DNA from 2 places in the Nocardioides fonticola genome. Region 2 is predicted to be linked to the other one. Evidence: predicted binding sites of a transcription regulator. Region 2 holds the regulator's gene; the other holds the start of a gene.
The links. Region 2 encodes HrcA, which represses chaperone genes, less so after heat shock. Its sites were predicted from a motif close to TTGGCACTCGNNNNNNNCGAGTGCCAA; they were not measured.
Positions count from the first base shown of each region.

Region 1: the regulator HrcA is predicted to act here: its motif matches at 11,129-11,155, upstream of groES (co-chaperone GroES).

Region 1 covers NZ_BAAAZH010000002.1:15,794-29,950, forward strand. Annotated here, with positions in the region: gene ABD671_RS01725 (polyamine ABC transporter substrate-binding protein) at 1-1,153, shown strand, start outside; gene ABD671_RS01730 (ABC transporter ATP-binding protein) at 1,137-2,273, shown strand; gene ABD671_RS01735 (ABC transporter permease) at 2,286-3,146, shown strand; gene ABD671_RS01740 (ABC transporter permease) at 3,143-3,946, shown strand; gene ABD671_RS01745 (serpin family protein) at 3,996-5,330, shown strand; gene tsaB (tRNA (adenosine(37)-N6)-threonylcarbamoyltransferase complex dimerization subunit type 1 TsaB) at 5,341-5,988, shown strand; gene rimI (ribosomal protein S18-alanine N-acetyltransferase) at 5,985-6,446, shown strand; gene tsaD (tRNA (adenosine(37)-N6)-threonylcarbamoyltransferase complex transferase subunit TsaD) at 6,464-7,519, shown strand; gene ABD671_RS01765 (S-(hydroxymethyl)mycothiol dehydrogenase) at 7,617-8,714, shown strand; gene ABD671_RS01770 (MBL fold metallo-hydrolase) at 8,714-9,358, shown strand; gene ABD671_RS01775 (hypothetical protein) at 9,493-9,822, opposite strand; gene ABD671_RS01780 (class I SAM-dependent methyltransferase) at 9,941-11,101, opposite strand; gene groES (co-chaperone GroES) at 11,291-11,584, shown strand; gene groL (chaperonin GroEL) at 11,668-13,287, shown strand; gene ABD671_RS01795 (FAD-dependent oxidoreductase) at 13,388-14,157, shown strand, end outside.
Region 2 covers NZ_BAAAZH010000010.1:197,590-211,746, reverse strand. Annotated here, with positions in the region: gene ABD671_RS06265 (metal ABC transporter ATP-binding protein) at 1-603, shown strand, start outside; gene ABD671_RS06260 (metal ABC transporter permease) at 605-1,597, shown strand; gene ABD671_RS06255 (Fur family transcriptional regulator) at 1,615-2,013, shown strand; gene ABD671_RS06250 (isoprenyl transferase) at 2,023-2,787, opposite strand; gene recO (DNA repair protein RecO) at 2,862-3,590, opposite strand; gene ABD671_RS06240 (alpha/beta fold hydrolase) at 3,617-4,483, opposite strand; gene ABD671_RS06235 (histidine triad nucleotide-binding protein) at 4,533-4,883, opposite strand; gene ABD671_RS06230 (Gmad2 immunoglobulin-like domain-containing protein) at 4,962-5,855, shown strand; gene ABD671_RS06225 (16S rRNA (uracil(1498)-N(3))-methyltransferase) at 5,985-6,734, opposite strand; gene dnaJ (molecular chaperone DnaJ) at 6,749-7,930, opposite strand; gene hrcA (heat-inducible transcriptional repressor HrcA) at 7,972-8,991, opposite strand; gene ABD671_RS06210 (hypothetical protein) at 9,155-9,862, shown strand; gene ABD671_RS06205 (MBL fold metallo-hydrolase) at 9,886-10,737, shown strand; gene ABD671_RS06200 (hypothetical protein) at 10,788-10,970, shown strand; gene ABD671_RS06195 (DUF3097 domain-containing protein) at 11,021-11,878, shown strand; gene ABD671_RS06190 (DUF4870 domain-containing protein) at 11,924-12,475, shown strand; gene ABD671_RS06185 (TM2 domain-containing protein) at 12,507-13,022, opposite strand; gene hemW (radical SAM family heme chaperone HemW) at 13,042-14,157, opposite strand, start outside.

The DNA of each region.
Region 1 (14,157 bases), on a different contig from region 2:
CCGACATCTGCTCGCCGGGGCCGGCGCCGCGGCGTTCGCCGGGGCCAGCGCGGGCGCGCTCAAGCTGCCGTTCTTCGGGGTCGCCGGCGCGGCCCAGGACCCCGCGACCTGCCGTGCGGTCGACGTGTCGGCCACCGACAAGCGGATGATCATCTCCAACTGGCCGGCCTACATCGACTCGAAGAAGAAGCCGGACGGCACCTTCCAGACCTTCCAGCGCGAGACCGGCATCACCGTCAGCTACACCGACGACATCAACGACAACGCCGAGTTCTACGCGAAGGTGCGCAACCAGCTCGGCAGCTGTCAGCCGATCGGCCGCGACATCATCACCATGACCGACTGGATGGCCGCGCGGATGGTGGGCCTGGGCTGGATCCAGCCGATGGACAAGAAGAACATCCCCAACGTCCAGGACAACCTGCTCGACGCACTGCGCAACCGGCCGTGGGACCCCGACCTGATCTACCACGCCCCGTGGCAGACCGGCCTGACCGGCATCGCCTACAACGCCGCGAAGGTCAAGGAGGTGCGCAGCTTCTCCGAGCTGATGACCCGCTCCGACCTCACGGGCCGGGTCACGCTGCTCACCGAGATGCGCGACACGATGGCCTTCATGCTCAAGGTCACCGGTGCCGACCCCACCGACTTCGACGACACCGAGTGGGGCAACGCGATCGAGTACCTGCGCAAGGCCGTCGCCTCGGGGCAGATCCGCGCGTTCACCGGCAACGACTACACCCAGGACCTCGCCGCCGGGAACATCCTGGCCTGCGAGGCCTGGTCGGGCGACGTCATCCAGTTGCAGTACGACAACCCCGACATCAAGTTCGTCACGCCGGAGGAGGGCCTCTCGCTCTGGAGCGACAACATGATCATCCCGAACCAGGCGACCCATCAGGCCAACGCCGAGGCGTGGATGAACTACTACTACGACCCCGCGGTGGCCGCGAAGCTCGCCGCGTACGTCAACTACATCTGCCCGGTGAAGGGGGCGCAGCAGGAGATGGAGAAGATCGATCCGTCCCTGGTCGACAACCCCCTGATCTTCCCCGACGACGACATGCTCGCCGGGACCTTCTCGATGATGCCTCTGACCGACCAGCAGCAGAACGAGTACGAAGGGGACTGGGCCGATGTCTCAGGCGGGTGACGGGTACGACGGGCTGCGGATCACGCAGCTGACCAAGGAGTTCGCGACCTTCACGGCCGTCGACCACCTCGATCTCGACGTGCCGCGCGGCACGTTCTTCGCGCTCCTCGGACCCTCCGGGTGCGGCAAGACGACGACGCTGCGGATGATCGCGGGCCTGGAGACCCCGACGTCCGGTTCGATCACGCTGGCCGGGCAGGACATCACCTACGCCAAGCCCTACCAGCGGCCGGTCAACACCGTCTTCCAGAGCTACGCGCTCTTCCCGCACCTCGACATCTTCGAGAACGTCGCCTTCGGCCTGCGGCGGCGCAAGAGGTCGGACGTCGACGCGCAGGTCACCGAGATGCTCGAACTCGTGGAGCTGAGCTCGCAGGCCCGCAAGAAGCCGGCGCAGCTCTCCGGTGGCCAGCAGCAGCGGGTCGCGCTCGCCCGGGCGCTCATCAACCAGCCCGAGGTGCTCCTGCTCGACGAGCCGCTCGGCGCGCTCGACCTCAAGCTGCGCCGTTCGATGCAGATCGAGATCAAGCGCATCCAGGACGAGGTCGGCCTCACCTTCGTGCACGTCACCCACGACCAGGAGGAGGCCATGACGATGGCCGACACCGTCGCGGTGATGAACAAGGGCATCATCGAGCAGATGGGGGCGCCCGCGGAGCTCTACGAGAACCCGCGCAGCACCTTCGTGGCGAACTTCCTCGGCCAGTCGAACCTCATCGAGGGCGCCGTCCTGAACCGGGCGGCCGACATCGTCACCGTCGACATGCACGGCATCAACGTCTCGATCCCCACCGGACGCAGCCACACCGCGGGCGACAAGGGCTGGGTCGGCATCCGACCGGAGAAGGTGCTCATCGGCGAGGAGGGTGCCGAGCTCGACGCCCCCGGCAACACCATCCCCGGCGGCGTCGTCTCCGACGTCAGCTTCGTCGGCGTCTCCACCCAGTACCTCGTGCGGATGCCGTGGGGCCAGGAACTCCAGGTCTTCCAGCAGAACACCGGCCGGGCTCGGATCTTCGGGGTGGGGGAGCGGGTCGAGCTGTCGTGGCGTCCCGAGTACGCCTTCCTCCTCGACATCTCCCAGGACGCCGATGCCGGTGCCCAGAAGGTCGACGCGTGAGGGGCCGGCGCGATGGCTGAGTTCACCCGACGGCGCGGGCGCACCGGCTACCTGCTGCTGATCCCGACCCTGGCCTGGCTGGCGATCTTCTTCGTCGTCCCGCTCTACTCCCTCGTCGCCACGAGCCTCTTCGACCCCGGTGGGTCGGACTTCCGCGGCTACGACATGACGTACCACGTCTCGAACTACGTCACCGCGATCCAGGAGTACTGGGAGCCCCTGCTGCGGGCGCTCTGGTACGGCGTCCTGGCCACCGCGTTCTGCCTGGTGCTCGGCTACGTGCTCGCCTACGCGATCGCCTTCAAGGCCGGACGCTGGAAGAACCTCCTGCTGGTGCTCGTCGTCGCGCCGTTCTTCACCAGCTTCCTGCTGCGCACGCTCTCCTGGAAGCTGCTGCTCGCCGACGACGGCTTCGTGGTGAACACCCTCCAGACGCTGCACATCCTCGGTTCCGACGGCCGTCTGCTCAACACCTGGGTGGCCGTGGTCGCCGGTCTCACCTACAACTTCCTGCCGTTCATGGTGCTGCCGCTCTACGCGAGCATCGACAAGATCGACCACCGGCTCATCGAGGCCTCGGCCGATCTGTACGCCAACCCGTTCGTCGGGTTCTTCAAGGTCACCTGGCCGCTGTCGCTGCCGGGCGTGGTGTCCGGCACGCTGCTCACCTTCATCCCGGCGGTCGGCGACTACATCAACGCGCGGCTGCTCGGCGGCCCGAACCAGCGGGTCATCGGGTCGGTCATCCAGAGCCAGTTCACCGATGCCGGCGACTACCCCTCGGCGGCCGCGCTCTCGGTGATGCTGATGGTTCTGATCGTCGCGCTGGTGCTCGTCTACGTGCGCCGCGCGGGGACGGAGGAACTGCTGTGAGCTGGATCCGTCGCAACCTCGTGCTCATCGGCGGGCTCGCGGTGCTGCTCTACATGTTCGTGCCGATCTTCGTCGTGGTGCTGATGAGCTTCAACGCTCCGGCGACCCGCAACGTCTACCGCTTCGACGGCTTCACCCTCGACAACTGGACCAACTTCTGCGGCGCCGAGGGCATGTGCGCCGCGCTCGTGCGCAGCATCGAGATCGGCCTGCTCGCCACCTTCGTCGCGACCCTGCTGGGCACGCTGGCCGCCTTCGCGCTGGTGCGTCACGACTTCGCCGGCCGCAGTTCGGCGAACCTGCTGATCTTCCTGCCGATGGCCTCGCCCGAGATCGTCATGGGCTCCTCGCTGCTGGCCCTCTTCGTCGCCGCCGGCTTCGGCGGTCAGCTGGGCTTCTGGACGATCTTCATCGCCCACGTGATGTTCTGCCTCTCCTTCGTCGTCGTCACCGTGCGCTCGCGCCTGGCCGGCATGGACGACGTCCTGGAGCAGGCCGCGATGGACCTCTACGCCACGCCGCAGCAGACGTTCTGGCGGGTCACCTTCCCGCTGGTCTTCCCCGGCATCCTCGGGGCCGCGCTGCTCAGCTTCTCGCTGTCGTTCGACGACTTCATCGTCACCAACCTCAACGCCGGCACCACCACCACCTTCCCCATGTACGTCTGGGGCGTGGCGCAACGAGGCGTGCCGATGCAGGTCAACGCGGTGGGCACCTTGATGTTCGTCATCTCGGTCAGCGTCGTGCTCATCGGCGAGCTCAACAGCCGGCGTCGCGCGAAGGCCCTCGGCGCCGGCTGACCACCGGTCGAGCCGGGAACCGCCGCCGCCGGCCCCGCGTCGCAGGGACATGCGGAGCACGCCGATCCTCGTCCTGACCCGTCGCCGACTCCTGTCGCTGGGCGCCCTCGCCGTCGCGGCCCCGGCCCTCACGTCCTGCGGTGACGGCGGCAGCGGCGGTGACCCCGGCCCGGCCGACGCCGATGCCGGGCCGCTGCGACTGGTGAGCTCGCCGGTCGAGCGTCAGGCCGCCGACCCGGCCGCGCTGCGCACCGGAGCCGAGGCGGTCGCGGCCCTCGTCGCCCCGCTCTGGGCCGGACTCGGCGTCGGGGTCGAGGATCCGGGGGCGAACGGCGCCTTCTCGCCGTTCTCGGTGGCCATGGCGCTCGGCATGGCCACCGCCGGTGCCGCCGGCGCCACCCGCCGCGAGATGCTCGACGTCCTCGGCGCCGACGACGTCCCCGCTCTGGCGGCCGGCTGCAACGCCGCCGCGCTCGACCTGGAGGATCGGGCGGGTCCGGTGCCGGACGACCCCGACGAGCGGTCCATCGAGCTCGCCACGGCCGACCAGGTCTTCGGTCAGCACGACGTCGCCTGGCAGCAGCCGTTTCTCGACATCCTCGCCCGCGACTTCGGCACCGGCGTGCGCACCGTCGACTTCGCCGGCGACCCCGAAGGTGCGCGCGCCGCCGTCAACGAGTGGACGGCGGCGCAGACCCGCGACCGGATCGAGGAGATCATCCCTCCCGGCGCCTTCACCCCCGACACCCGGATGACGCTCGTCAACGCCCTCTACCTCAAGGCGCCGTGGGCGAAGGAGTTCGACAAGACGCTGACCCAGGACGCCGACTTCACCCTCGCCGACGGCGCGGTGGTGCCGGTGCCGATGATGCGTGCGACGGTGGCCCGCAGTGCGGTGACCGGCGACTGGTCGACGGCCCAGGTGCTCTACGCCGGCGGACGCCTGGCCATGACGGTCGTCGTCCCGCGCGGCGAGCCGGACGCCGTCGCCGCGGCCGTGGCCGACGGGCGGCTCACGGAGCTGCTGTCCACCGAACCGGTACCGGCGACGCTGCGGCTGCCGCGCTGGCGCTTCCGCACCCAGCGCAGCCTGTCGAGCGCGCTCGCCGAGGCCGGCATGCCGCTCGCCTTCAGCGACGACGCCGACTTCTCCGGCATGACGACCCAGGAGTCGCTGCGCATCGCCGACGTGCTGCACCAGGTCTTCATCGCCGTCGACGAGTCGGGCACCGAGGCCGCGGCCGCGACGGCGATCGTCATGGAGACCACGACCGCCGAGGTGCCGCCCGAGCGCGAGGTGGCCGCCGACCGGCCGTTCCTCTTCTGCGTGCACACCGACGACGGCGTCCCCCTCTTCGTGGGTTGGTGCGCCGACCCCCGGTAACCTCGCGGGCGTGCTGCTGACCTTCGACACCTCCTCGCCCCAGGTGAGCGTCGCCCTCCACGACGGCGAGGACGTCGTCGCCGAGCTCGTCTCCGAGCAGCCGATGAAGCACGGCGAGCAGCTCGCGCCGCTCATCGAACGCGCCCTGGCCTCGGTCGGCGCCTACCGGCACGACCTCACCGCGCTCGGCGTCGGGGTCGGCCCCGGCCCGTTCACCGGCCTGCGCGTCGGCCTGGTCACCGCACGCACCCTGGCCCACGTGCTGGAGCTGCCGGTCTACGGCGTGTGCTCCCTCGACGTCCTCGCCGTCGAGGCCGTGCGCACCAGCGTCGTCTCGGCGCCCTTCGCCGTGGCCACCGACGCCCGCCGCCGCGAGGTCTACATGGCCACCTACGACGCCGACGGCGTCCGCCTCGACGGGCCGGTCGTCGAGCGGCCCGCCGACCTCGCCGAGCGGGTCGCCGGTCTGCCGATCGTCGGCGAGGGCGCCACCCTGTACCCCGATCTGCTCCCCGGCGGGCTCGGGCCGCAGCGGCCCAGCGCCGGCTGGCTCGCGCGCGCCGTCACCGAGGAGCTCGCCGAGCTGCGCGACCCCGAGCCTCTGTACCTGCGCCGTCCCGACGCCGAGGCACCCGGCGCACGCAAGCAGGTCTCGTGATCGTGCGCGCCGCCACCGAGGACGACATCGAGGCGGTCGTCGCCCTCGAGCAGGCCAACCTCGGCGTCGACGCCTGGTCGCCGACGCTGGTCGCCGACGGCATCCGCGGCGGACTGCCGACGGTGCGCTACCTGGTGGCCGAGGCGGACGGCGCGGTCGTGGGGCACGCGGTCGCCAGCATCGTGGCCGACATCGCCGAGCTGCAACGCATCTCCGTGGCGCCCGAGCACCGGCGCGGCGGCGTCGCCACCGCGCTCCTCGACGCCGTCGTCGAGGCCGGTCGGGCCGAACGCGCCGACCGCCTGCTGCTCGAGGTCCGCGAGGACAACCACGGGGCGCAGGCCTTCTACGCCGCCCGCGGCCTCGTCGAGGTCGACCGGCGGCCCCGCTACTACACCGACGGCTCGACCGCCGTCGTCATGCGCCTGGGCCTGGGCCCTGCGTGCAGCTGGTCGTGAGGGAGAGGATGGAGCAGATGAGCGACGGACCCCTGGTGCTGGGCATCGAGACCTCGTGCGACGAGACCGGTGTCGGCATCGTGCGCGGCCACACCCTGCTCGCGGACGCCGTGGCGAGCAGCGTCGAGGAGCACGCGCGGTTCGGCGGCGTCGTCCCCGAGGTCGCGAGCCGTGCCCACCTCGAGGCGATGGTGCCCACCATCGAGCGGGCGTGCGAGACCGCCGGCGTGCGGCTGGCCGACATCGACGCCGTCGCCGTCACCCACGGCCCCGGCCTCGCCGGTGCGCTGCTCGTGGGCGTCGCGTCGGCCAAGGCCCTGGCCTTCGGGCTCGGAAAGCCGCTGTACGGCGTCAACCACCTCGCCGCGCACGTCGCCGTCGACCAGCTCGAGCACGGCGCCCTGCCCGAGCCGTGCATCGCGATGCTCGTCAGCGGCGGTCACTCCAGCCTGCTGCGGGTCACCGACGTGGCCTCCAACGAGGGCGTCGTGCCGATGGGTTCCACCATCGACGACGCCGCCGGCGAGGCCTTCGACAAGGTCGCCCGCCTGCTCGGGCTGCCGTTCCCGGGCGGCCCGCACATCGACCGCGCCGCCCGCGAGGGCGACACGGTGGCGATCGACTTCCCGCGGGGTTTGACCTCGCGGCGCGACCTAGAGCGGCACCGATTCGACTTCTCCTTCTCCGGGCTCAAGACCGCGGTGGCCCGGTGGGTCGAGGCCTGCGAGCGCAGCGGCGAGCCGGTGCCGGTCAACGACGTGGCGGCCTCTTTCCAGGAGGCCGTCTGCGACGTGCTGGTGCGCAAGGCGCTCGACGCGGCGGCGTCCGAGGGCATCGACGACCTGCTCATCGGCGGTGGCGTCGCGGCCAACTCACGGCTGCGCGGGCTCGCCGAGGAGCGCGCCGCGAAGCTCGGCATCCGGGTGCGGGTGCCGCGTCCGGGGCTGTGCACCGACAACGGCGCGATGGTCGCCGCGCTCGGCGCCGAGATGGTCGCGCGCGGGCGCATGCCGTCGTCCCTCGACCTGCCCGCGGACTCCTCGCTGCCGGTCACCAGCGTGCTGGCCGGCTGACCCGCGTCGATCCCTGTCGGGGGTTTTCGCGGACCCCTAGGGTGAGCGTGAGCGAGGCCACGTTCGTGGCCGCGGAGAACGCTTCCCAGGAGGAACCATGCAGCAGGTCCAGGCGATCGTCGCCCGCGCCAAGGGCGCGCCGGTCGAGATGGTCACCATCAACATCCCCGACCCGGGCCCGGGCGAGGCCGTGGTGAAGATCCAGGCGTGCGGGGTCTGCCACACCGACCTGCACTACCGCGAGGGCGGCATCAACGACGAGTTCCCCTTCCTGCTGGGTCACGAGGCGGCCGGCATCGTCGAGGCGGTCGGCCCCGGCGTCACCGACGTCGCCCCCGGCGACTTCGTCGTCCTGAACTGGCGCGCGGTGTGCGGCAACTGTCGCGCCTGCGACCGCGGCGAGCCCTGGTACTGCTTCGCCACCCACAACGCGACCCAGAAGATGACGCTCGCCGACGGACCGGACGCCGGCACCGAGCTCTCGCCCGCGCTGGGCATCGGCGCGTTCGCCGAGAAGACCCTGGTGGCGGCCGGCCAGTGCACGAAGGTCGACCCCGAGGCCCGTCCGGCCGCCGTCGGCCTGCTCGGCTGCGGCGTGATGGCCGGCCTCGGTGCCGCCATCAACACCGGTGCGGTGGGTCGCGGCAAGTCGGTGGCGGTCATCGGCTGCGGCGGCGTCGGCGTGGCCGCGATCGCCGGCTCCGCGCTCGCCGGCGCCCACACCATCATCGCCGTCGACATCGACCCCAAGAAGCTCAAGAAGGCGAAGGCGATGGGTGCCACCCACACCGTCGACTCCTCGGCCACCGACGCGGTCGCCGCGATCCAGGAGCTCACCGGCGGCAACGGCGCCGACGTCGTCATCGACGCCGTGGGCCGCCCCGAGACCTGGAAGCAGGCGTTCTACGCCCGCGACCTCGCCGGCACCGTGGTGCTCGTCGGCGTCCCGACGCCGGACATGAAGGTGCCCGACATCCCGCTCATCGACGTCTTCGGTCGCGGCGGCTCGCTGAAGTCCTCCTGGTACGGCGACTGCCTGCCCAGCCGCGACTTCCCGATGCTCGTCGACCTCTACCGCCAGGGTCGCCTCGACCTCGACGCGTTCGTCACCGAGGAGATCGCGCTCGGCGACGTCGAGGCCGCCTTCGAGAAGATGCACCACGGCGACGTCCTGCGCTCGGTGGTGGTCCTCTGATGGCCGGTGCCGTCCGCGTCGACCACGGCACCGCCGCCGGCACCTTCAGCCTCGACGGTGAGACCTTCGAGGTCGAGAACAACATCTGGGTCGTGGGTGACGACGACGAGTGCGTCGTCATCGACGCCCCGCACGACGTCGAGGCGATCCTCGGCGTCGTGGGGGCGCGGCGGGTGAAGGCGATCCTGCTGACCCACGCGCACGACGACCACTGCCGCATGGCGCCGGCGCTGCGCGAGCGGGTGACCGCGCCGATCATGCTGCACCCCGACGAGCGCCCGCTGTGGGAGCTCACCCACGGCGACGCCGAGACCGGCGAGCACCTGTGGGACCTCGACCTCGCCGACGGCGTCACCGTCACGGTGGGCTCCGGCGACGACGCCGTCACGCTGACCGCGCTCCACACGCCCGGTCACGCGCCCGGTGCGGTGTGCTTCTCGGCGCCCGCGCTGGGCTGCGTCTTCACCGGCGACACCCTCTTCCACGGCGGTCCCGGCGCCACCGGTCGCTCCTTCTCCGACCGGCCGACCCTGGAGGCCTCGATCCGCGCCAAGCTGTTCGGGCTGCCCGCCGACACCGTCGTCCACACCGGGCACGGGGAGGACACCACGATCGGGGCCGAGGCGGAGTTGCTGGGGGCCTGAGCCGGCGGCAGGTTTCCCCGGCCGGCCGGGGAAACCTGCCGAAATCGGCCGCCCGGAGCCCGATTCCGGGCAGTTTCCCCTGTCCGATGGGGCTGATGATGCTGAAGGGACAGCGGCTCGCCGACGGCGACCCCTCAGCGCGCGGGCACGAAGATCCGCTCGGGCGGGGCCGTCCGCGCGTCGACCGACGTCAGCACGAGCGCCGGGCCGGCCAGGACGCCGCGGGCCAGCCGCACGCGCAGCAGATGGTGCCCGGGCTCGAGCCGCCTCCAATCCCGGACGCCGATCGATTCGCCGTGGCGCAGCACCTCCACCCGCGCGGGCCCGCCCCGACCGGGCACCTCGACGTCGATCAGGATCCGGCGGGACCCGAGTCGGCGCGTGACGCGGATCCGCCGCACGGACGGCGTCGCGTCGTCCCGCGCACCCGGGAGGGCCTTCGGGTCCAGGTGATCGATCGACATGGGTGGCTCACGGTCGGCTCGGGGCGGCGGGCCGCCCGGGTGGAGGTGCTGACGCCTCCGAGCTTGATCGGGCCCGCTGTGCCGGGGCTGTGCGCCCGCTCCGGCCCGCCTGGGAGGCTCAGATCGGCCGCACGAGCAGGCAGGTGCCCTCGCCGGCGACCCGCGTGAGCACGATCGTGGCCTCGGCATCGCCGCTGAGGTCGAGACGGCGCCGCAGCTGCTCGGGCACCACCTCGACGCCGCGCTTCTTGATCGTGAGCCGTCCGATGCCGCGCTCGCGCAGCGCCGCGCGCAGCGCCTTCTCCCGGTAGGGGAGCTCCTCGAGCACCTCGTAGCCGCGCGCGAACGGCGTGGGGGACGGCGTGTCGGTGGTGACGTAGGCGATGTGCTCGTCGAGCAGGCCGCCGTCCAGCCGGGCGGCCACGGCGGTCACCAGGCCCGCTCGGATCACCGCGCCGTCGGGCTCGTAGAGGTGGCTGCCGAGGGCACGCACGCCGGCGCCGGGGTCGTCCTCGTCGGTGAGGGTGGCCAGGCCGCGCTCGCCGATGACGGTCGCCCGCCGCGCGGTGGTGGCCAGGCGCCCCGACCACAGCGCCGCCTCCTTCACCTCGCCCGCGTCGCTCACCCACTCGGCCTCGACGCCGTCGGGCACGAGGTCGTGGGGGATGCCGGGTGCGACCTTCGCGCAGGCGTCGCGGCGCAGCAGCGCCTCCACGAGGGTCCAGGACGGCGTCCAGTCGGCGGGGTCGAAGGAACGGCCGCGGCCGCTGCGACGGGCCGGGTCGACGAACACCACGTCGAAGGGGGTGGGGTCGACGTCGGCGGCGTCGGCCACCATGACGGCGCCTTCCAGGCCGAGGGCGGCGAGGTTGGCGCGGGCGACCTCCACCCGCACGGGGTCGAGGTCGATGCCCGCGCACACGACGCCGGTGGCGGCCGCGGCCATGAGATCGCCGCCGATGCCGCAGCCGAGGTCGAGGAGGCTGCGGGCGCCGAAGGCCCGGAGCCGGGCGGCGCGGTGGGCCGCCACCCGGGCGCGGGTGGCCTGCTCGAGCCCGTCGGGGGTGAAGTAGAGGAGGTGGGCCTGCTCGCCGAACTTCGCCACGGCGCGGGTGCGCAGCTCGACCTGGGTGAGGGCGGCGGCCACGTGGGCGGGATCGGCGCCGCGCCGCAGCACGGTCTGGGCTCGCAGCGGCGGTTCCCCGGCGAGGGCCGCGGCCTGCTCGAGCAACGCCTGCCCGGGCGGGGTGAGCAGCCAGCGGAAGGCGTCGAGGTCCACCCCGCGATCCTGCCAGGCCGACCCGCTCTGGCACTCCACCGAGGTGAGTGCTAGTTTCTGGTTGGCACTCTCCCGTCGAGTGTGCCAGCGCCTGCCGGCTCCGGGACGACCCCCGCGACGGCGTCCCGGCCAGGCGGGCACCGGACATCCATCGCTACCACGTTGTCAGAAGCGAAAGGTCGATCAGAAGTGTCGGTCAACATCAAGCCGCTCGAGGACCGCATCGTCGTCAAGCCCCTCGAGGCCGAGCAGACCACCGCGTCGGGTCTGGTCATCCCGGACACCGCCAAGGAGAAGCCGCAGGAGGGCGAGGTCGTCGCCATCGGTCCCGGCCGCATCGACGACAACGGCAACCGCGTGCCGCTCGACGTCGCCGTGGGCGACAAGGTCATCTACAGCAAGTACGGCGGCACCGAGGTCAAGTACGCCGGCGCCGAGTACCTCATCCTCTCGGCCCGCGACGTCCTGGCGGTCGTCTCCTGAAGTCCCTCCATCCGGGCCGCTGACAGCGGCCCGGATGGTCCCATTTCTCCTCTGCTTTTCCCTCTGCCAAGGAGCAGTCCCAGATGCCCAAGATCCTGGAGTTCGACGAGAACGCCCGCCGTGCCCTCGAGCGCGGCGTCGACGCGCTCGCCAACGCCGTCAAGGTGACCCTCGGCCCCAAGGGCCGCTACGTCGTCCTCGACAAGAAGTGGGGCGCCCCGACCATCACCAACGACGGTGTGACCGTCGCGCGTGAGGTCGAGCTCGACGACCCGTTCGAGAACCTCGGTGCCCAGCTCACCAAGGAGGTCGCCACCAAGACCAACGACGTCGCCGGTGACGGCACCACCACCGCCACCGTGCTCGCGCAGGCGATGGTCCACGAGGGACTGCGGGCGGTCGCCGCCGGCGCGAACCCGATGGGCCTCAAGCGCGGCATGGACGCCGCGGCCACCGCCGTCGGCGAGGCGCTGCGCGAGGCGGCCCGTGAGGTCGAGTCGGTCGAGGACATGGCCTCGGTCGCCACGATCTCCAGCCGCGACGCCCACATCGGCGACCTGCTCTCGCAGGCCTTCGACAAGGTCGGCAAGGACGGTGTCATCACCGTCGAGGAGTCCAACACCATGGGCACCGAGCTCGACTTCACCGAGGGCATGCAGTTCGACAAGGGCTACATCAGCCAGTACTTCGTCACCGACCCCGAGCGCATGGAGGCCGTCCTCGACGACCCCTACATCCTCCTGCACCAGGGCAAGATCTCGGCGATCGCCGAGCTGCTCCCGCTGCTGGAGAAGGTCATCGCGGCCGGCAAGCCCCTCTTCATCCTCGCCGAGGACGTCGAGGGCGAGGCGCTCTCGACCCTGGTGGTCAACAAGATCCGCGGCACCTTCAACGCCGTCGCGGTGAAGAGCCCCGCCTTCGGCGACCGCCGCAAGGCGATGATGCAGGACATCGCGATCCTCACCGGCGGCACCGTGGTGGCGCCCGAGGTCGGTCTCAAGCTCGACCAGGTCGGTCTCGACGTGCTGGGCCAGGCCCGCCGCGTCGTGGTCACCAAGGACAACACCACCATCGTCGACGGCGCGGGCGACGCCGCCGCGGTCGAGGGTCGCGTCGCCCAGATCAAGGCCGAGATCGAGAACACCGACTCCGACTGGGACCGCGAGAAGCTCCAGGAGCGTCTCGCGAAGCTGGCCGGCGGCGTGTGCGTCATCAAGGTCGGCGCCGCCACCGAGGTGGAGCTGAAGGAGAAGAAGCACCGCATCGAGGACGCCGTCTCCGCGACCCGCGCGGCCATCGAGGAGGGCATCGTCCCCGGCGGTGGCTCCGCGATCGTCCACGCCGTCTCGGTGCTCGAGGACGACCTCGGGCTCACCGGCGACGAGGCCGCCGGCGTGCGCATCGTGCGCAAGGCCGCCGACGAGCCGCTGCGCTGGATCGCCGAGAACGGTGGCGAGAACGGCTACGTCGTGGTCTCCAAGGTCCGCGAGGCCGGCGTCGGCAACGGCTACAACGCCGCCACCGGCGAGTACGGCGACCTCGTCGCCCAGGGTGTCCTCGACCCGGTCAAGGTCACCCGCTCGGCGCTCGTCAACGCCACCTCCATCGCGGCGATGCTGCTCACCACCGAGACCCTCGTGGTGGACAAGCCCGAGGAGGAGGAGCCCGCCGCGGCCGGTCACGGCCACGGTCACGGCCACTGAGCCCGCGCCTGCGCAGAAGCACCCGGACGCCGTCGATCCCTTGGGATCGGCGGCGTCCGCCGTTTCCCCCGCCCCTCGGCCCGCCCGCTAGCGTGACGGGGTGAGCGACTCGGCCGACGCCCCGCACGTCCTCGTCATCGGAGCCGACGCGGCCGGTATGAGCGCGGCCCATCAGGCGCTGCGCCGGGCCCGCGACCTCGGCCGCACGCTGCGCATCACCGCGCTCGAGGCGACCGAGCACACCTCGTACTCGGCGTGCGGCCTGCCCTACTGGATCGGGGGTCTGGTCGCCTCGGGCGACGACCTCGTGGCGCGCTTCCCCGCGGAGCATCGCGAGAGCGGCATCGACCTGCGCACCGGAGTGCGGGCGCGGCGGGTCGATCTCGACGCCCGCGAGGTGACCGCCGTCGACGCCGAAGGCCAGTCGCAGCGGTTCTCCTACGACGAGCTCGTGATCGCCACCGGCGCCGCTCCTCGCATCCCCGACTGGGCACGCGACGAGGACGGCGTCCTCGTGCCCGGCATGCTCCCGGTCAAGACCCTGGACGACGGCGCGGCCTGGCGGGCTCTGCTCGACGAGTGGTCGGGGGAGCACCCGCCGCGCGCGGCGATCGTGGGCGCGGGCTACATCGGCGTCGAGATGGCCGAGGCGCTCGCCGATCGCGGCTGCGAGGTCGCACTGTTCGCTGCCGCCGAGGTGCTTCCCGGCTTCGAGACGCCGGTGCGCCAGCGGATGACCGCCACGCTGCGAGCGGCCGGCATCACGGTGCACGAGCACGCCCGGGTCGACGGGATCGAGCGCGGTGCCGACGGCGCGGTCGCGGCGGTGCGCTGCCCCTCGGGCACGACGCAGGCCGACCTCGTCGTCCT
Region 2 (14,157 bases):
CGTTTCCACGACTGGCAACGCATCGGCTACGTGCCCCAGCGCGCCAGCGCAGCCAGCGGCGTCCCCGCGTCGGTCTGGGAGGTCGTGGCCTCGGGCCGCCTGACCCGACGCCGACTGCTGCGTCCGCTCTCCCGCGCCGACCGGGCCGCGATCGCCCACGCACTGGAGGTCGTCGGACTCGCCGACAAGGCCAAGGACGGCATCGGTCAGCTCTCCGGCGGCCAGCAGCAGCGCGCGCTCATCGCCCGCGCCCTGGCCGGCGAGCCCGAACTGTTCTTCCTCGACGAGCCCACCGCCGGTGTCGACCTCCCCAACCAGCAGGCCCTCGCCGACGCCCTCGGCGTCCTGAAGGCCCAGGGCGCCACCATCGTGCTGGTCGCCCACGAGCTCGGCCCTCTGGCGCCGCTCATCGGCCGGGCGGTCGTCATGCGCGACGGTCGCAAGATCTACGACGGTCCGCCACTGGCCGACCACGAGGTGCACGCCCCCTGGATCGGCGAGGTGCACGCGCACCACCACACCGAGCACCACGCCGCTCATCTGTCCAGCCACGCACCGCAGCTGCGCTCCCCGCTCGAGGCCCGTCCCGAGGGGAGCCGCTGACATGGACCTCTTCAGCTACGCCTTCATGCAGCGCGCGCTCATCGCGGCCGCGCTCACCGGACTCGCCGCCCCCGCGGTCGGCACCTACCTGGTGCAGCGCCGGCTCTCCCTCATGGGCGACGGGCTCGGCCACGTGGCCGTCACCGGCGTCGCGCTGGGCCTGGCCTTCAACTCCTCGCCGATCTGGACGGCGATGCTGGTGACCGCCCTCGGCGCGCTGGTGACCGAGCTGATCCGCGAACGCGGCTCCGTCAACGGCGACGTCGCCCTCGCGCTGCTGTTCTACGGCGGCCTGGCCGGCGGCGTCCTCATCACCGGCGTCGCCGGCGAGAGCGCCTCGCGCCTCCAGGAGTTCCTCTTCGGCTCGATCACCACCATCACCGTCTCCGACATCCTCGTCGTGATGGCGCTCGCGGCCGTCGTCCTGATCATCGCGATCGGGTTGGCGCCGCAGCTGTTCGCCGTCTCCCAGGACGTCGACTTCGCCCGGGTCGCCGGACTGCGGGTGCGGGTCTACAACCTGCTCATCGCCGTGCTCGCCGCCGTGAGCGTCACCGTGGCGATGCGCACCGTCGGCCTGCTCCTGGTCTCCGCCCTGATGGTGGTGCCGGTGGCGACCGCCCAGCAGCTGACCCGCTCCTTCCGCGCGACGCTGGCGGCCGCGATGGCGATCGGCGTCCTGGCCTCCACCGGCGGACTCGCGGTCTCGGCCGAGGCCTCGAAGTACGCGACCGTGGCGCCCGGCCCGACGATCGTGATCATCGCCCTGGCCGGATTCGCCGTCACCTGGCCGGTCGGCGCCTGGCTGCGGCACCGCCGCCGCCTCACCTCGCCGTTCGCCGATGTCATCGACGAGCACCTGCCGACCGAGGGACACGACCACGATCACGGCCCCGCCTGCGGCCACGTCGCCGTCCCGCACGGTGATCATGTGGACTACCTGCACGACGGCCACCGGCACGCTGTGCACGGCAGCCACTACGACGAGCACTGAGACCAGGAGACGCGAACGTGAGCGAGACCCCGGCACCGACCCGCCGTCCGACCCGCCAGCGGGCGGCGGTGGCGGAGGTCATCGCGTCGGTCGACGTGTTCCGCTCCGCCCAGGAGATCCACACCCTGCTGCGCGAGCGCGGTGAGACCGTCGGCCTCGCGACCGTCTACCGCACCCTCCAGCTGCTGGCCGACGGCGGCGAGATCGACCGGCTGGTGACCGAGGACGGCGAGGCGATCTACCGCGCCTGCTCCCCCACGCACCACCACCATCTCGTCTGCCGCTCGTGCGGACGCACCGTCGAGGTCGAGGGGCCCGCGGTCGAGCGCTGGACCCACGCCGTCGCCGAGGAGCACGGCTTCGCCGACGTCAGCCACACCCTGGAGATCTTCGGCACCTGCCCGGCCTGCCGCTGAGCGGCTGCGTCAGGCGCTGCCGTAGCGGCGATCGCGCTCGGCGTAGATCTCGATGGCCCGCCACAGGGCCCGGCGATCGACGTCGGGCCAGAGGATGTCGGTGAAGACCATCTCGGAGTACGCGGCCTGCCAGAGCATGAAGTTCGAGAGCCGCTGCTCCCCCGACGTGCGCCAGATCAGGTCGGCGTCCGGGAGCTCGGGCACGTAGAGGTAGCGGGCGAAGGTGCGCTCGTCGATCTTGTCGGGGTTGATCCGACCGGCGGCGGCGTCGCGGGCGATCGCGCGGGCGGCGTCCGCGAGCTCGGCGCGGCCGCCGTAGTTCACACACATCGTGAGGGTGAGGACGTCGTTGTGGCGCGTCATCTCCTCGGCGACCTGGAGTTCCTTGATGACCGAGCGCCACAGCCGGGGCGCCCGGCCGGCCCAGCGCACCCGTACGCCGAGCTCGTGCATCTCGTCGCGGCGCCGGCGGATGACGTCGCGGTTGAAGCCCATGAGGAAGCGCACCTCCTCCGGCGACCGGCTCCAGTTCTCGGTGGAGAACGCGTAGGCCGAGATCGCCTTCACGCCGATCTCGATGGCGCCCTCGACGACGTCGAACAGCGAGCTCTCGCCCTCCTGGTGGCCGCGGGTGCGGGGCAGGCCGCGTTCCTTGGCCCAGCGGCCGTTGCCGTCCATGACGATCGCGACGTGCTCGGGCACCAGCTCGCGCGGGATCGCGGGCGGGGTGGCGCCGGAGGGGTGCGGCGTGGGCGGTCGGACGGCGCGCTTCACGAGGCGGCAGCCTAGTCGGCGACCTCCGCCGTCCCTCGATGCCCGCCGGCGGTCGGCGCGGCGGCGGCGCGGCGTCAGCGCTCGACGTGCTCCAGCGAGCGCAGTCCGCGCTCGAGGTGCCAGGCGAGGTAGGCCGAGACGAGGCCGCTGGCCTCGCGGCGCGAGCGGTCGTCGGCCTCGGCCACGACCGGCCAGTCGCCAGCGAGCAGCGCGCCGAGCAGCACGACGGTCTCGGCGGACGGTGAGGCCGAGCCGGGGATGCGGCAGGTCGTGCAGAGCATGCCGCCCATCGAGGGGTTGAACCAGCGGTGCGGTCCCATGAGGCCGCAGTGGGCGCAGGCCTCGAAGGACGGCGCGTAGCCGGCGACCGCGAGCGAGCGCAGCAGGTAGGAGTCGAGGATGGCGCCGGCGGGCTTCTCCCCCGCGACCAGCGCCCGCAGGCCGCCGACGAGCAGGAGGAACTGCTGGAGCGCCGGTTCGCGCTCCTCGCTGGCCAACCGCTCGGCAGTCTCGAGCATCACGGTGCCGGCGGTGTAGCGCTCGTAGTCCAGGCCGATGCCGGCGTGGAACGGGGTGAGGGTCTCGGCCTGGGTGACGGTGTCGAGGTTGCGGCCGTCGGCCAGCTGGAGGTCGACGTGGGTGAAGGGCTCGAGCCGGGAGCCGAACTTCGAGGTGGTGCGCCGCACCCCCTTGGCGACCGCGCGGACACGCCCGTGCTGACGGGTCAGCAGGGTGATGATGCGATCGGCCTCGCCCAGCTTGTGGGTGCGCAGGACGATCGCCTCGTCGCGGTAGAGCGGCACTCCCCCATTGTGCCGTCCGGGTGGGCTCAGCTGGTGGAGCGGGAGGCGCGACGCGCGCGTCGCGGGGCACGCCAGCACGAGAGCGCGAAGTTCGTGGCGATGCGGTCGAGCCGCTCGGGCCGGTAGCGCCACTCCAGGATCGAGCCGGCCTCGACGAACGTGGCGTTCGGCAGCTCCCCGGCGAGCATCTGCGCGTCGGCGAAGGGGTGGATCGGATCGGCGGGGTGACCGACGACGATCGCCGGCGCGGTGATGGTGCGCCGCTCGCGGGCGGGCGGCGCGACCCGGCCGAAGAAGAGTCCGTGGACGACGGCGCCCATCGGCGCGGGCCGCTGGTCGAGGGTGTCGAGCACGATGCTCGGCCAGAACCCGACGGCCCGGCGCGGCACCCAGCGGGTGGCCAGCCGCAGCGCCGTCACGCTGATCGGCGCGAACCGCGCGGCCAGCAGCAGCGGGGCGAAGGCGATGATGCCCGCCTCGACGGCGTTGTCGAGCACCGGCATCTCGACGATGAGGCCGCGCACCCGCTCGGGCGCGATCGCAGCCACCTCGAGGGAGACGTTGGCACCGAGGGAGGTGCCGCCGATCACCGCCTGCGGGGCGCCGAGATGGTCGAGGAGCGCCAGCACCTGCTCGGCGAACGCGGTGACCGAGTAGGCCTGCGGATCGGCGGGCCGGTCGGAACGCCCGTGCCCGAGAAGATCGAGGGTCACCACGTGCAGGCCCTCGGCCGCCAACGCCCGGGCGAGCGGCTGCTGCATCCGGCGCGGCATGAGCTGACCGTGCAGCAGCACGACCCAGGAGTCGCCGCTGCCGTACTCGGTGTACTCGAGGCGGTCGCGGTGCCCCTCGCTGTCGAGGAAGAACTGACCGACGCTCTCGGAGACCAGCATGGGGCCGAGCGTAGTGGCCCGGGCGTGTCCGTACTCGCGGCCCGAGGGATCAGGCCAGATGCTCGTCGAGGTTCTTCCCGCCGAGCACATGACCGTGGGCGTGGAAGACCGTCTGCCCGCCCGCGCGTCCGGTGTTGAAGATCAGCCGGTAGCCGGCCAGCCCCTCGAGGCGGGCGACCTCACCCGCCGCCGCGACGAGGTCGGCGAGGCCCGCCGGGTCGGCGGCGCCGAGCTCGCCGACGTTCTCGTGGTGCTCGCGCGGCACCACGAGCACGTGCGTCGGCGCCTGGGGGTTGATGTCGCGGAACGCGATGCTGCGCTCGGTGGTGTGGACGATCTGGCCGGGGATCTCGCCGGCCACGATCTTGCAGAACAGGCAGTCGTTCACGGGGGCGCTCACGGTCACGAGGTTGCCACAGTGCGACGCCGCGCGGCGCGTCGCCTGGTCTAGTCACCCGCGCTCCCTCACCCTGGAACGGTGAGGACCTCGATGGCCGCCGCCCTGACGACCGCGCTGCTCGCCCTGCCGCTGACCGCCTGCGGCTCCGACGACGACCCGGCACCGGCCTCCGGCGCGGCCGAGGGCTCGGGGACGCCGTCCCGCGGCGACGGCGCAAGCGCCGAGCCGAGCACGGCGCCGTCGTCGCCGGAGCCGGCCGGCACGACGGTGCCGGTGTACTACGTCGGCGACACCCCGCAGGGCCCGCGCCTGTTCCGCGAGTTCCGGCGGGTGACCGGCGACCCGCTCGCGGCCGCGGCCGCCCTCGTCACCGACGGCAACCCGCTCGACCCCGACTACCGCACCCTCTTCCCCGGCGGCACCTTCACCTCGGTGGCGGTCGAGGACGGCGTCATCGTGGCCACGCGCGACGACCGCGACTGGCAGACGCCCGGCGACCTCTCGGAGGCCGACGGCGCCCTCGCCCTCCAACAGCTCGTCTACACGCTCCAGGGCGCGCTGCAGCAGCGGCTGCCGGTCGAGGTGCGCGTCGACGGCGAGGCCGACTTCCTCTTCGGCACCGATACCGCCGGCGGCGTGGCGAACGCGGCACCGCTCGACACGCTCGGCCTGGTCAACGTGACGTCCCCCGAGGAGGGCGCGAGCGTCGGCGCCACCCTGAAGGCGAGCGGCGTCGCGTCGTCCTTCGAAGCGACCGTGCCGTGGCGCATCCTCGACGCCGACGGGAACGCGGTGCTCGACGGGTTCGCCACCGCCGAGGGCTGGATCGACAAGCTCTACCCCTGGAGCACCGGGATCGACGTCTCGGCTCTCGCGCCCGGCGACTACGTGTTCGAGGCCTCCACCGACGACCCCTCGGGTGGCGAGGGCGGCGGCCCGACCGTCGACACGAAGGACTTCACGGTCTCCTGACCCGCCCGGCGCCGGAGTCCCGGCGTCCCGGGCGTCCGCGCCCCAGGCGTCCCACGGGTCAGGTGAGTCTGGCGGTGGGCGTACGAAACTTCAGCTGACCAACGACAGAGTCCCCGGGCGGCCGGTGACTCAGACGACCGACCCCCACCGCGGCGTCCGCGCGAGCAGCGCGGCGACGGCCGCGACCCCGGCGGTGGAGGTGCGCAGCACCTCGGCGCCCAAGCGCACCGGGTGGGCGCCGGCGGCGGTGAAGGCGGCGATCTCCTCCTCGGTGATCCCACCCTCGGGGCCGACCACCACCGCGATCCGGCCGGCGGCGGGCACGTCGTGGGCGGCGAAGGAGGCCACGGCGTCCTCGTGCAGCACGAGCGCGAGGTCGGCCTCGGCGAGCAACGCCGCGACGACCGCGGTGTCGGCGAGGGGGGCGACCTCGGGCGTCCAGGCGCGGCGGGCCTGCTTGCCGGCCTCCCGGGCGGTGGCCACCCACTTGGCGTGCGACTTCACCGCGCGCTCACCCTTCCAGACCGCCACCGATCGCGACGCCGCCCAGGGCACGATGCGGGCCGCGCCGATCTCGGTGAGCACCTCGACGGCCAGCTCGCCGCGATCGCCCTTGGGCAGGGCCTGGACGACGACGATCTCCGGGGCGGGCGCGGGCTCGTGACGCAGCTCCTCGACGCCGACGGCGAAGAGCCGCTTGCCGGTCTCGGTGACCTCGCCGGTCGCGACGGTGCCCTGCCCGTCGGTCAGGACGACGCGCTCGCCCACCCGCAGCCGACGCACGGCCACCGCGTGGTGGGCCTCCTCGCCCTCGACGGTGACCGCGTCGCCGACGCCGACGCCGTCCAGGGACGGCACCAGGTGGACGGGAAGCGACATCGCGGAGCCGCGGATCAGTGCGCGTTGAAGGCGTCGCGCAGACGCCCGAAGACCGACTTGCTGCCCGGCCGCACGCTGCCCGAGGGCTGCTCCTCGCCGCGGATGGCCGCGAGCTCGCGCAGCAGCTCCTCCTCGCGCGGGCCGAGGCGGGTGGGCGTCTCGACCTGGACGCTCACGACGAGGTCGCCGCGACCGCCGCGCAGCGAGGGGACGCCGCGCCCGCGCAGCACCTGCTGGTGCCCCGACTGGGTGCCCGGGCGGATGTCGAGCTCGAACTCGGTCTCGAGCTCGGTGGCGGTCTCCTCCCCCTCGGCGACGACGTCGGCCTCGAGCGTGGGGAGCGTCAGCGTGGTGCCGAGGGCGGCCGCGGTCATCGGCAGGGTGATGGTGCAGTGCAGGTCGTTGCCGTGCCGGGTGAAGGTCTCGTGCTCGGCCACGTGGATCTCGACGTAGAGGTCGCCGGCGGGGCCGCCGCCGGGGCCGACCTCGCCCTGCTCGGAGAGCTGCACGCGGGTACCGGTGTCGACACCGGCGGGGATCTTGACCGTCAGCGAGCGGCGCGAGCGCACCCGGCCGTCGCCGCCGCACTCACGGCAGGGGTCGGGGATGATCGTGCCGAAGCCGCGGCACGCGGCGCAGGGCCTCAGGGTGCGGATCTCGCCGAGGAACGAGCGCTGCACGTGGGCGACCTCGCCCTGGCCGCGGCAGGTCTCGCAGGTGATCGGCCGGCTGCCGGCCGCGGCGCCGTCGCCGTGGCAGGTGGTGCACAGCACCGCGGTGTCGACCTTGATCTCGCGGGTGACGCCGAAGGCGGCCTCGGCCAGCTCGACCTCGAGCCGGATCAGCGCGTCCTGTCCGCGACGAACGCGCGGACGCGGACCACGACCCTGGCCAGCGCCCGGGCCACCGCCTCCGAAGAAGGCGTCCATGATGTCGGTGAAGGAAAACCCGGCACCCTGGCCGAAACCACCCGCCCCACCACCGAACGGGTCGCCGCCGCGGTCGTAGGCCGCCCGCTTCTGCGGGTCGGAGAGGACTTCGTAGGCCGCCGTGACCTCCTTGAACCGGTCCTGGGCGGCGGGGTCGGGGTTCACGTCGGGGTGCAGCTGGCGTGCCAGCTTGCGATACGCCTTCTTCAGCGTGTCGGCGTCCGCGTCGCGGGCGACTCCGAGGAGGTCGTACAGGTCCTGGCTCACGTGACTGGTCGTCCTTCGAGGGTGGTGGTCGGGACGGGCTCTCAGGCCTCGTCGAGGATGCGGGAGACGTAGCGGGCGACAGCGCGCACCGCCGCGATGGTGCCGGGGTAGTCCATGCGGGTGGGGCCGACGATGCCCAGCGTGGCGAGGGAGTCCTCCCCCGGACCGTAGCCGGAGGAGACGACGCTGGTGGAGGCGAGCTGCTCATAGGGGCCCTCGGCGCCGATGCGCACCGTGACCGTGCCGCCGGAGCTGGCCTCGCCGAGCAGCTTCAGCAGGACGACGTGCTCCTCCAGCGCCTCGAGCAGCGGGCGGACGGCGGAGTCGAAGGAGTCGCCGTAGCGGGCCAGGTTGGCCGCGCCGCCGACCGCGACCCGCTGGTCGGAGCGGTGGTCGCTCATGGCCTCGGTGAGCACCTCGACGACGGCGGCGGTCGGGTCGCCGGCGTCCGGGTGCTCGGGCACGATCTCGCGGGCGGCGGCCGCGGCCTCGGCGATCACCCGGCCGGTCACGGCCAGCAGCAGGCGCGAGCGCAGCGAGGCCAGGGCCTCCTCGCCGAGGTCGGCGGGGAGCTCGACGAGGCGCTGCTCGACGCGGCCGGTGCTGAGGATGAGCACGACCAGCAGGCGCGCCGGGGCCAGCGCGACCAGCTCGACGTGGCGCACGGTGCTGCGCGAGAGCGTGGGGTACTGCACGACGGCGACCTGGCGGGTCAGCTGGGAGAGGAGCCGCACCGAGCGCTGGACGACGTCGTCGAGGTCGACGGCGCCGTCGAGGAAGGTCGAGATGGCCCGGCGCTCGGCCGTGCTCAGCGGCTTGACGGTGGTGAGCCGGTCGACGAAGAGCCGGTAGCCCTTGTCGGTGGGCACCCGGCCGGCGCTGGTGTGGGGCTGGGTGATGAACCCCTCCTCCTCGAGCACCGCCATGTCGTTGCGGACCGTGGCCGGGGAGACCCCGAGCCCGTGGCGCTCGACGAGCGCCTTGGAGCCGACCGGCTCCTCGGTGGAGACGTAGTCCTCGACGATGGCACGCAGCACGGCGAGCCTGCGGTCCTCCTGCACGTCGCCTCCTGGGATCGACCCGGTTCGACCGGGTTGGCACTCCGTTCCGTCGAGTGCCAAGCCTACTCGGTGGCGGTGGCCCCGCGAGGGAGGTCCCGGGGCGACCGTCGACACCTCACCAGCATTTGGTTAGGCTTGCCTTACCTAGTCTCGAGGAGTCCCGATGTCCGTCCTGCGCCCGACCGCCACCGACCGCGCAGCCGCGAGCGACCTCGCCCGCCGCGCCCGGACCGTGCTCGCCCTGCCCGCCTCCGCCCACCTCGCCGTCGAGGACGTCGAGCACCTCGACGCCGGCGACCTCGCGCTGTGCGACCTGGCCGGCGTGCCCACCCTGGGCTGCCCGGCCGACTCCCCGCTCGCCCGGGCCGCCGCCGAGGGACGCGGCGCCGTCCTGACCGTCACCGGCGGCCTGGCCGACCACCCCGGACTGGTCACCGTCGTCGGCCGGCTGCGCACCCTGCGCGTCGAGCGGTGCTCCTGCCCCTGCGACGACGGCGAGCGGCACGTCGTCCGGCTCGAGCCGCGCTACGTCGCCCTCGAACTCCCGGGCGAGGCACGGCGCCGCGTGCCGATGGCCGCCTTCTCCTCCCCCGAGCACGCGCTCAACCCCGGCTACCTCGCCCGCGCACTGCGGCACGCCAACACCTGCCACGCCGACCTGCTGCGCGAGACCCTCGCCACCGCCACCGGGCGTGCGCCGGGCGAGATCCTCACCGCCGAGATCAGCGGGCTGACGCCGTCCGGTCTCGAGGTCACCTGGGTCGACGCCGCCGGCGCGCACCGTCGCGGTCTCGCCTTCCCCCGCACCGCCGCCGACGCCGACGACCTCGCCCTGCTGATGCGCGGGCTGCTGCACGTGGGCCTGCGCTGAGCGGGGGCCACTAGGGTCGGTGCGTGGAGTTCCGCGAGATCGCCGACCGGGTCTGGGTGCACCGCGCTGCCTGGTTCGACCTCAACATCGTCGCCATCGGCGGACGTGACGGCGTCGTCGTCGTCGATCCCCACGGCTCGACCGCGGCCGGACGACAGGTGCGCGACGCCATCGCAGCGCTCGGCGCCGGGCCGGTGCGGGCGGTGATCAACACCCACGAGCACTTCGACCACACCTTCGGCAACGCGGCCTTCCGCGAGGCCGACCCCGACGTGCCCCTCCATGCCCACGAGGTCGCGGCCGAGCGCACCCGGGACGTCGGCGAGCGGGTCCAGCGCGCCTACGCCGAGGAGCACCCCGACGACGAACGCACCCCCGAGGTGCTCGCCACCGAGATCGTGCCGGCCGACCACACGTTCTCCTCGGTGCGGGTGCTCGACCTCGGCGACCGTGCGCTCGAACTCGTCCACCCCGGGCGCGGCCACACCGCCGGCGATCTCGTCGTCCGCATCGGCGACGCCGACGTTCTCCTGGCCGGCGACCTCGTCGAGGAGTCCGCCCCACCCGCGCTCGGCGCCGACTCCCACCCCATGGACTGGCCGCTGAGCCTCGACACCGTGCTCAGCCTGACCACCCCGGCGACCGTGGTGGTTCCCGGCCATGGCGCCCTGGTCGACCGGGCGTTCGTGGAGGAGCAGCGCAACCTGCTGGGCATCGTCGCCGAGACGATCCGCGACCTCGCCGGCCGCGGCGTCCCGCTCGACCAGGCGCTCGAGGTCGGCGAGTGGCCCTACCCGCGCGAGGTGCTCGCCGACGCCGTGGCCCGCGGGTACGCCGACCTGCCGCGGGCACAGAAGCGGCTGCCGCTCGTCTGACCACCCCGACGCATGGGGGCGGCGCTGCGGATGCGGAGCACCGTGGGGACATGACGATCCCACCGGACCCCACCCACGAGCCCGCCGGCGACGACCTGCTCCCGGCCGACCTCGTGCCCTCCGACGACAACCCGCTGGCTGAGGGTCTCCCCGACGGCGAGACCGCCGGCGACCTGCGACACGAGGGCAAGCACGTCGACCACCGCCTGCACGAGGAGACCGGTCGCGACTGATCGCGGCGCGTCGGCCGGGCACGGCGCGTCCGGCTTCCTACCCTCGTGCGGTGAGCGATCGATACGGCAGCGACGTCCTGGCCGGCGACTGGCGGGTGCCGAAGCGGGGCCGCGCCGTCGAGCACCCCGCCGACCCCGGCCTCGTGGTCGAGGAGGTCACCACCGACTGGTGCGGCGAGATCGTGGCGGTCGACCGCGACCTGCACACCGTGACCCTGGAGGACAGGCGCGGCAAGCGCCGCACCTTCCCGCTCGGTGCGGGCTTCCTGCTCGAGGGACGCCCGGTCATCCTCACCGCGCCCGTGCGGCAGAAGGCGCCCGCCGCGCCCACCCGGACGGCGTCCGGCTCGGTGGCGGTGCCGAACGCGCCGGCCCGCGTGGCGCGTGCGAGCCGGATCTTCGTCGAGGGCCGCCACGACGCCGAGCTGGTCGAGAAGGTCTGGGGCGACGACCTGCGCATCGAGGGCGTGGTGGTGGAGTACCTCGGCGGCGTCGACGACCTGGCCGACCACCTGCGCGACTTCCGTCCCGGTCCGGGCCGCCGGGTCGGCGTCCTGGTCGACCACCTGGTGGCCGGCTCGAAGGAGAGCCGCATCGCCCAGGGCATCGCCCGGTCGGCGGTCGGGCCGCACGTGCTCATCGTCGGCCACCCGTTCGTCGACATCTGGCAGGCGGTGCGCCCCGACCGGCTCGGGCTGGCGGCCTGGCCGACGATCCCGCGCTCGATCGAGTGGAAGAAGGGCGTGTGCCAGCACCTCGGCTGGCCGCATCGCGACCAGGCCGACATCGCCCGCGCCTGGCAGCACATCCTCGGCCGCGTGCGCTCCTTCGCCGACCTCGAGCCGGCGCTGCTGGGCCGGGTCGAGGAGCTGATCGACTTCGTCACCGCGGACGGTCCCACCGGCTGAGGCCTGTGCCAGGATCGGGATCAGCTCGCCGATCGGGAGGACACCATGAGCGACCAGCAGCCGTACCCGGGCACCTCCGGGGAGCACGACCCGTCCGGATCGGGCCCGCAGCCCTACCCGCAGCAGCCGTACCAGCAGCCCTACCCGCAGCAGGGCTACCCGCAGCAGCCCTACCCACAGCAGGGGTATCCGCAGCAGGGGTATCCGCAGCAGGGCTACCCGCAGCAGTACCCCGTCGGGTACGCGGCACGGCCGCCGATGAACCCGGCCGACGAGCGCACGTGGGGATGCGCGGCGCACTGGTCGGCCCTCGTCGGCGCCGTGGTGGCGATGGCCTTCGTCGGGCCGCTGGTGGTGATGCTGGCCAAGGGCAACGAGTCGGCCTATGTGCGCCGGCAGGCCGTCGAGTCGCTGAACTTCCAGCTCTCGATCCTCATCTACGCGATCGTCTCGTTCGTGCTGGCGTTCGTGCTCATCGGGTTCCTGCTGCTGCCGGTCGTCGGCATCCTCTGGCTGGTGTGCACGGTGCTGGGCACGGTGCGCTCCTCCAACGGCGTGGAGTACCGCTACCCGCTGACGATCCGGATGGTCAGCTGACCATCCGGATCGTCCGGGGTTGTTCAGGGCGTCAACTGCGCAGCGGGCGGCCCTGCGGGTCCTTGCTGTCCGAGGCGAGCAGGATGATGCCGTCGATGAAGGGCCACAGCGCGCCGAGGCCGCAGGTGAAGATCGTGACCAGCAGCTGCCACACGCCGGTCTTGGTGTCGCCGATGTAGAAGCGCCCGATGCCCAGCGGGATGAGGATCTGGAGCAGCCCCGCGATGAGCTTGGACTTGTCGGAGTAGGGCACCCCGGTCACCGGGTGCACCCCGTACGGCGCCCCGGGCACGGCGCCCGGCGGCGGGTAGCCGCCCTGCGGGTACCCCTGCTGCGGGTAGCCCTGCTGGGGATATCCCTGCTGGGGGTGGGCCTGCTGCGGGAAGCCCTGGGGCGGGGGCGGCGGATGCTGTCCGGGCTGCGGGTACCCCGGCGGCGGAGGCGGCGGAGGCGTCTGGCCGTAGGGCGGCGGAGGCGGCGCGCTCGACGGCGGCGGGGCGTTCGGAGGCGGGACGGACTCGCTCGGTTCCGGTGGCGGCGTGGTCATGGCCCCACCCTAGGCCCGCTCAGCCCAGCAGGTCGCGGACGACGGCGTCGGCCAGCAGCCGTCCGTCGCGGGTGAGCACGAGCCGGTCGGCGTCGGCCTCGATCAGCCCGCGGTCGAGGAGATCGGGGACGGCGGCGCGGCCGGCGTCGTCGAGCACCGCCAGGTCGAGTCCGCTGCGCAGCCGCACCTCCAGCAGCACGCGTTCGACGCGCCGATCGTCGTCGGCGAGCACCTCGCGGGCCTGGGCGGGGCTCAGCCCGGCACGCAGCCGCTCGGTGTAGGCGGCGGGGTGCTTGCGGTTCCACCACCGCACGCCGCCGATGTGGGAGTGCGCACCCGGCCCGACGCCCCACCAGTCGGCGCCCTGCCAGTAGAGGACGTTGTGGCGGCATGCCGCACCGGGTCGCGCCCAGTTCGACACCTCGTACCAGGAGAGTCCGGCGGCCCCGAGCAGATCGTCGACGAGCACGTACTTGTCGGCGAGGTCGTCGTCGTCCGGTGCCGGGATCTCCCCGCGGCGCACCCGGCGGGCGAGCGCGGTGCCGTCCTCGACGATGAGGGCGTAGGCCGAGAGGTGGTCGGGCTCGCAGTCGAGTGCGGCCCGCACAGAGGCCTCCCAGTCGGCGAGGGACTCCCCCGGCGTGCCGTAGATGAGGTCGAGGCTCACCTGCTCGAAGCCGGCCTCCCGCGCCCAAACCACCACCTCGGGCACCCGCCGCGGGTCGTGGGTGCGGTCGAGCACCCGCAGCACGTGGGTCACCTGGGACTGCATGCCGAAGGAGACGCGGGTGAAGCCGAGCTCGCGCAGCCGATGCAGGCTCGCCGGCGTCACGGAGTCGGGGTTGGCCTCGGTGGTCACCTCGACGTCGTCGGCCAGCCCGAACTCCTCGCGGACGGCGTCGAGCAGGCGCCCGAGGTCGTCGGGAGCCAGGAGCGTGGGGGTGCCGCCGCCGACGAAGACCGTGTCGACCGGCCGGTCGACCTCGCCCAGCACCCGGCGGGCCAGGCGCACCTCCTCCACGGCGGTCGCGGCGTAGTCGATGCGCGCCACCCCGGGGCCGAGCTCGTCGGCGGTGTAGGTGTTGAAGTCGCAGTAGCCGCACCGCACGGCGCAGAACGGCACGTGGAGGTAGAA